2 regions of the Streptomyces sp. NPDC057428 genome follow, and region 2 is predicted to be linked to the other one. Evidence: riboswitches for the same ligand, from Rfam matches in the RefSeq annotation. Region 2 holds a riboswitch; the other holds the start of a gene.
What was found. Region 2 has a riboswitch for cobalamin ahead of ACFU5K_RS26380 (ribonucleoside-diphosphate reductase subunit alpha). Riboswitches for the same ligand answer to the same signal wherever they lie in the genome.
Positions count from the first base shown of each region.

Region 1: linked by a shared signal. The riboswitch ahead of ACFU5K_RS21300 (cobalamin biosynthesis protein) and the one ahead of ACFU5K_RS26380 (ribonucleoside-diphosphate reductase subunit alpha) in region 2 are both predicted to bind cobalamin.

Region 1 is NZ_JBHVCT010000056.1:31,365-34,761, reverse strand. Features, by position in the region: gene ACFU5K_RS21310 (anion permease) at 1-1,133, shown strand, start outside; gene ACFU5K_RS21305 (hypothetical protein) at 1,146-1,370, shown strand; cobalamin riboswitch at 1,519-1,649, shown strand; gene ACFU5K_RS21300 (cobalamin biosynthesis protein) at 1,778-2,722, shown strand; gene ACFU5K_RS21295 (cobyric acid synthase) at 2,719-3,397, shown strand, end outside.
Region 2 is NZ_JBHVCT010000091.1:17,642-21,038, reverse strand. Features, by position in the region: gene mctP (monocarboxylate uptake permease MctP) at 1-1,028, shown strand, start outside; gene ACFU5K_RS26385 (GNAT family N-acetyltransferase) at 1,153-1,656, shown strand; cobalamin riboswitch at 1,675-1,833, shown strand; gene ACFU5K_RS26380 (ribonucleoside-diphosphate reductase subunit alpha) at 1,969-3,397, shown strand, end outside.

The sequences.
Region 1 (3,397 bases), on a different contig from region 2:
TCAAGCCCAAGACAGCGGTGGCCATGTCCGCCGTTCTCAACCTCGTCGGCGCGTTCCTCTCGGTCGAGGTCGCCAAGACGATCTCCGGCGGGATCGTCAGCGAGGACGGCCTCAGAACCGAGGTCATCTTCGCCGCGCTCGTCGGCGCCATCCTGTGGAATCTGCTGACCTGGCTGGTCGGCCTGCCCTCGAGTTCCTCCCACGCGCTCTTCGGCGGTCTCATCGGCGCCGCGGTGATGTCGGCCGGCTGGTCCTCGATCAACGGCGGCACCGTCGTCACGAAGGTCCTGCTGCCCGCGGTCGCCGCACCGCTCGTCGCCGGAATCGCCGCCCTGCTGGCGGCGAGGCTCACCTACCGCCTCAACCGGAAGGTCACCGACGAGGCGCAGCTGAAGTCGACCGCCAAGGGCTACCGCGCCGGACAGATCGCCTCGGCCGGTCTCGTCTCGCTCGCCCACGGCACCAACGACGCGCAGAAGACCATGGGCATCATCACCCTGGCCCTGGTCACCGGCGGCGTCCTCTCCCCCGGCTCGAACCCGCCGGTCTGGGTCATCGCCTCCGCCGGCATCGCCATCGCCCTGGGTACCTACCTCGGCGGCTGGCGCATCATCCGCACCATGGGCAGCGGCCTGACCGACCTCCAGCCGCCGCAGGGCTTCGCCGCCCAGACCAGTGCGGCCACGGTCATCCTGGCCTCCTCGCACCTCGGCTTCTCCCTCTCGACCACGCAGGCCGTCTCCGGTGCGGTCATGGGCGCGGGTCTCGGACGCAAGGGAGGCGTGGTCCGCTGGTCCACCGCCACCCGGATGTGCGTCGCCTGGGGCCTGACACTGCCGGCCGCCGGTCTGGTCGGCGCGGGCGCCGAGTTGCTGACGAAGCAGGGCCCCTGGGGTGTCGCCGTGGTGGCCGTCCTGCTCGTCGCCGGCTCCGGAGCGATCTGGATGCTGTCGCGCCGCAAGCCGGTCGACCACACCAACGTCAACGCGACCGCCGAGGAACCCCCCGGCGTCGTCACGACCGCCATCGCGGCCGTCAGCCCGCCGCCCGTCGGCGCGGTCGTCCCGGAGCTCAAGACCACCATCCCCGCCCCGGACACCCAGGCCGAACCGGCCCGGCCGGCCACGGTGTAAGGACAGATCCGCATGAAAATCGACTGGGCAGCCCTCGCTTCCGTCTTCGGTGTCAGCCTCGTGATCACCGTCGCGCTGGTCGGCCTCTTCACCCTCGGCATCACCGGCCTGGCCAAGCGGGTGCCGACGGCTCAGGGCGGCGGTGGCTCCAACGCCCTGGCGCGCACCGGCGCGTACGCGTGCTTCGCCCTGTGCGCGGCGGCGGTCGCGTACGGGATCTACCTGATCGTCGCCTGACACCCTCGGGCACCCCACCGGGCCGGACACACCATGCGTGTGTCCGGCCCGGTGTGCGTCCGACCACACTGAAGCCACGCAGGTCAACGGCAGGTTGACGGGCGTTCACGGGGCGTGGTGGACTGCCGGAGCCATTTACGGCGACAGGAGAGGAAGCCGGTGCGAATCCGGCGCGGTCCCGCCACTGTCACCGGGGAGCAGTCCTCCTTACGGAAGTCACGGCCCGCCACCGCGGGCTGGAAGGCCGGAGGACCCGCGGATCCGGAAGCCAGGAGACTCTCGTCGCCGGTCACGTCGAACCAGGGCGCGGACCCTGAGTGAGGACATCTGCCATGCCCGGCCGCCGTGCTTCTGTGCCCGCACCACCTGTGACGACATCACTCCGAGGCGCGACGGACCGCTGATCCGTGCGAGCCGACCGCATCTTCGCGTACGGCGCCGCCGCCGGCCTGATCGGCGACCTGCTGCTCGGTGATCCCCGGCGGGGCCATCCCGTCGCCGCCTTCGGGCGGGCCGCCATGGGCGCCGAGAGCCGGCTGTGGCGCGACCACCGGGGCTGGGGCGCCCTGCACACGCTCGTCTGCGCCGGTGGTGCCACAGCCTGCGCCGCACTGGCCGCCCGCGCCGTACGCGACCGTCCCGCCGCTGCCGTGGCACTGACCGCCGCCGCCACCTGGTCCGTGGTCGGGGGTACGTCTCTGGGCCGCGAGGCCCGGGCTATCGCCGGAGCCCTGGACGCCGGGGACATGGAGCTGGCCCGGGAGCGGCTGCCGCATCTGTGCGGCCGCGACCCGCAGGCGCTGGACGGGCCGCAGATCGCCCGCGCGGTGGTCGAGTCCGTCGCCGAGAACACCTCGGACGCCGTCGTGGGGGCCCTGGTGTGGGGCGCGCTCGGCGGGGTGCCAGGGCTGATCGGCTTCCGGGCCGTGAACACCCTCGACGCCATGGTGGGGCACAAGTCGCCCCGCTACCGGCGCTACGGCTGGGCGTCGGCCCGGCTCGACGACCTGGCGGGCTGGCCCGGGGCCCGGCTCACCGCCGCGCTCGCGGTGGCAGCCGGGGGCCGTCCGCGCGAGGCCTTCCGGGCCTGGCGCTCGGACGCCGGCAAGCACCCGAGCCCCAACGCGGGCCCGGTGGAGGCCGCGTTCGCGGGGACGCTCGGCGTGCGCCTGGGCGGAACCCTCGCCTACGGCGGGCGGGTCGAGCACCGGCCCGTACTCAACGGAGCGGCGGGCCGCGACGTACGGGCCGCCGACATCGAACGCGCGGTGCGGCTGTCGCGCCGGGTGAGTGTGCTGGCCCTCGGCGTGTGCGCGGCGGGACGGCTGGCCATGGGACGGAGAAGCAGATGAGCGGCGGACTGCTGGTGGCCGGAACCACCTCGGACGCGGGCAAGAGCGTCGTCACGGCCGGGATCTGCCGGTGGCTGGTGCGCCGGGGGGTGAAGGTCGCGCCGTTCAAGGCGCAGAACATGTCGCTGAACTCGTTCGTCACCCGGGAGGGGGCGGAGATCGGCCGCGCCCAGGCGATGCAGGCACAAGCGGCCCGGGTTGAGCCGTCGGCCCTGATGAACCCGGTGCTGCTGAAGCCCGGCAGCGACCGTTCCAGCCAGGTGGTCCTGATGGGCAGACCGGTCGGCGAGATGAGCGCCCGCGGCTACCACGGCGGGCGTCAGGAAACGCTGCTCGGCACGGTCGTGGACTGCCTGGAGCAGCTGCGGGGCACGTACGACGCCGTGATCTGCGAAGGGGCGGGCAGTCCCGCCGAGATCAACCTGCGGCGCACGGACATCGTCAACATGGGCATCGCGCGGGCCGCGGACTTCCCCGTGCTGGTGGTCGGCGACATCGACAGGGGCGGTGTGTTCGCCTCGTTCTTCGGCACGACGGCGCTCCTGGGCCCGGAGGACCAGTCGCTGGTCGCCGGGTACCTCGTCAACAAGTTCCGCGGCGACGTGTCGCTGCTGGAGCCCGGCCTCGACATGCTGCACGGGCTCACGGGCCGGCGGACCTACGGCGTGCTGCCCT
Region 2 (3,397 bases):
TCGCGGTGGCAATCATCTACATCCCGATCAAGCTCGGCGGCTTCGACGACATCTTCGCGAAGGCGGGCGAGGCGTTCGCGCAGACGAACGAGGCGACGGGCAAACCGCGCGGCGCCCTGGTCCCGGGCGAGATGGGGCAGTGGGGCTACGCCACGCTGGCACTCGGCTCGGCACTGGCGCTCTTCATGTACCCGCACTCGATCACGGCGACGCTCTCCAGCCGCAGCCGTGAGGTGATCCGGCGCAACACCACCATCCTGCCGCTGTACTCCCTGATGCTGGGTCTGCTCGCCCTTCTCGGGTTCATGGCGATCGCGGCCGGGATCAAGGTGGACAACGGACAGCTTGCGATCCCCCAGCTGTTCGAGAACATGTTCCCCGACTGGTTCGCGGGTGTGGCCTTCGCCGCGATCGGGATCGGCGCCCTGGTGCCCGCCGCGATCATGTCGATCGCCGCGGCGAACCTCTTCACCAGGAACATCTACAAGGACTTCATCAAGCCCGACGCGACCCCGGCCCAGGAGACCAAGGTCTCCAAGCTGGTCTCGCTGCTGGTCAAGGTGGGCGCGCTCGCCTTCGTCCTCACCATGGACAAGACGGTCGCGATCAACTTCCAGCTGCTCGGCGGGATCTGGATCCTCCAGACCATGCCGGCGCTGGTGGGCGGCCTGTTCACCCGGTGGTTCCACCGCTGGGCCCTGATCGCGGGCTGGGCCGTCGGCATGGTGTACGGCACGGTGGCGGCTTACGGCGTCGCCAGCCCGACGCAGAAGCACTTCGGCGGCTCCTCCAAGGAGATCCCGGGCATCGGCGAGATCGGCTACATCGGTCTCACCGCCATCGTGCTGAACATCGTCGTCGTGGTCGTGCTGACCTTCGTCCTGAACGCGCTGAAGGCCCCGGCCGGTATCGACGAGACCTCGCCGTCCGACTACACCGCGGACGTCGGCGAGCCCGGCGTCAAGGCCACGCTCCCGTCGGTCACGGTGGGTGCGCCGGGCGATCACGAGCCGCTGGAACGCCTGTAGGACGCGAATCGTCCGTCCCGGCGGGGTCCGCCCTGCCGGGACGGACCCGTGTGGGGGGTGCTCATCCCGACGCCGTCGCGAAAGGTACGTGCGCCGGACAGGGCGTCTGCGGCAGACTCCGCGCATGGATGTCTCGATCAGACCGGTCCGCGCCACGGAGCACGAGGCCCTGGGTGAGATCACCGCCCAGGCCTATCTCGGCGACGGACTGCTGGACTTCGGCTCCGCCGATCCGTACCTCGAACAGCTCCGCGCCGTCGGACGGCGCGCCGGGGAGGCCCTCGTACTGGCGGCGGTCGGCTCCGGCGGCCGCCTGCTGGGAGGCGTCACCTACGTGGCTCCCGGCAGCCCGTGGGCGGATGTCGCCCGGAGCGACGAAGCCGAGTTCCGGATGCTGGCCGTCTCCCGGGAGGCGCGTGGCCGGGGTGCCGGCGAGGCGCTCGTCGGGGCCTGTGTCGATCGGGCACGCGCCACGGAGGGGCTCTCCGGGGTCGTGCTGTCGACCCAGTCGTCCATGGAGGCCGCCCACCGCATCTACCGGCGCCTCGGCTTCGTACGAACCCCGGAGCGGGACTGGAGCCCTCTCCCGGGCTTCACCCCGCTGCTGACGTTCCGCCTCGCCTTTTGACCCATCGCGACACTACATGTGGGGGCTGCCTCGATCGGCAGCCCCCACATGTATGCTCAACCTCGTTGTCGCCGCAGGGGAATCCGGTGCGAATCCGGAACTGTCCCGCAACGGTGTGATCGGTGTGCGTTCGCGCACCGCGGAGTCCGAAGACCTGCCGACAGCGCGTCCGGCTCGACCGAACCGGACGCCGAGACGTCCGGGCCCCGCGGAGGGCCGGTGGACGCCGTGCGCGCCGTGCCCCTCCCCGGGTGTCCCGCGCCCGGCTGCCCCGCTCCCCGCAGGCCCCGAGCCGAGCGAGGGATAGCCCCAGTGACCATCGCGCCAGCCGACCCGGTTTCAGCCACGGAATCCGAGAGCCTCACGACCGACGCGCCCGGGACCGCGCTGCTGCGGACCCTGACCGGACTCACCGCCGATCTTCCCGACACCGACCCCGGACGGGTCGCGGCCGCCGCGCTGCGCGGCCGGAGCGCGCGGGCGGACGAGGCCGAGCTGCGCTCGCTGGCCACCGAGGCGGCCGCGGGTCTGATCTCGGAGGACCCGGCCTACTCCCGGCTCGCCGCCCGGCTGCTCACCCGCGCGATCACGGACGAGGCGGCGGGCGAGGGCGCGGTGTCCTTCTCCTCGTCGGTCGCCGTGGGGCGCCGCGAGGGCCTGATCGCGGACCGTACGGCCGAGTTCGTCACGCTGCACGCGGCAGCTCTGGACGCGCTGGTGGAACGCTCGCTCGCCGACGGGGCCGACGACCGCTTCGGCTACTTCGGCCTGCGCACGCTGCACAGCCGCTATCTGCTGCGCCACCCGCTCACCCGGCAGGTCATCGAGACCCCGCAGCACTTCATGCTGCGCGTCGCCGCCGGGCTCGCCGAGGACACCTCGCAGCGCGCTCTGGACGAAGTGGCCGCCCTGTACGGCCTGATGAGCCGCCTCGACTACCTGCCGTCCTCGCCGACCCTCTTCAACTCCGGCACCCGGCACCCCCAGATGTCCTCCTGCTACCTGCTGGACTCGCCGCTCGACGAGCTCGACTCGATCTACGACCGCTACCACCAGGTGGCCCGCCTCTCGAAGCACGCGGGCGGCATCGGCCTCTCGTACTCCCGCGTCCGCGCCCGCGGTTCGCTGATCCGCGGCACGAACGGCCACTCCAACGGCATCGTGCCGTTCCTCAAGACGCTGGACGCCTCGGTCGCGGCGGTCAACCAGGGCGGCCGGCGCAAGGGCGCCGCCGCCGTCTACCTGGAGACCTGGCACGCGGACATCGAGGAGTTCCTGGAGCTGCGCGACAACACCGGTGAGGACCAGCGGCGTACGCACAACCTCAACCTCGCGCACTGGATCCCGGACGAGTTCATGCGCCGCGTCGACGCGGACTCGGACTGGTCGTTGTTCTCGCCGGCCGATGTACCCGAGCTGGTCGACCTGTGGGGCGACGATTTCGACGCGGTGTACCGCGCGGCCGAAGCCAAGGGACTGGCGCGCAAGTCGATGCCGGCACGCGAGCTGTACGGCCGCATGATGCGCACCCTCGCCCAGACCGGACAGGGCTGGATGACGTTCAAGGACGCGTCGAACCGCACGGCGAACCAGACCGCCGAGCCCGGCCGGGTCGTGCACTCCTCCAACCTGTGCACCGAGATCCTCGAGGTCACCGACGACGGCGAGACGGCCGTCTGCAACCTCGGCTCGGTCAACCTGGGCGCGTTCGTCGCCGACGGCACCATCGACTGGGATCGGC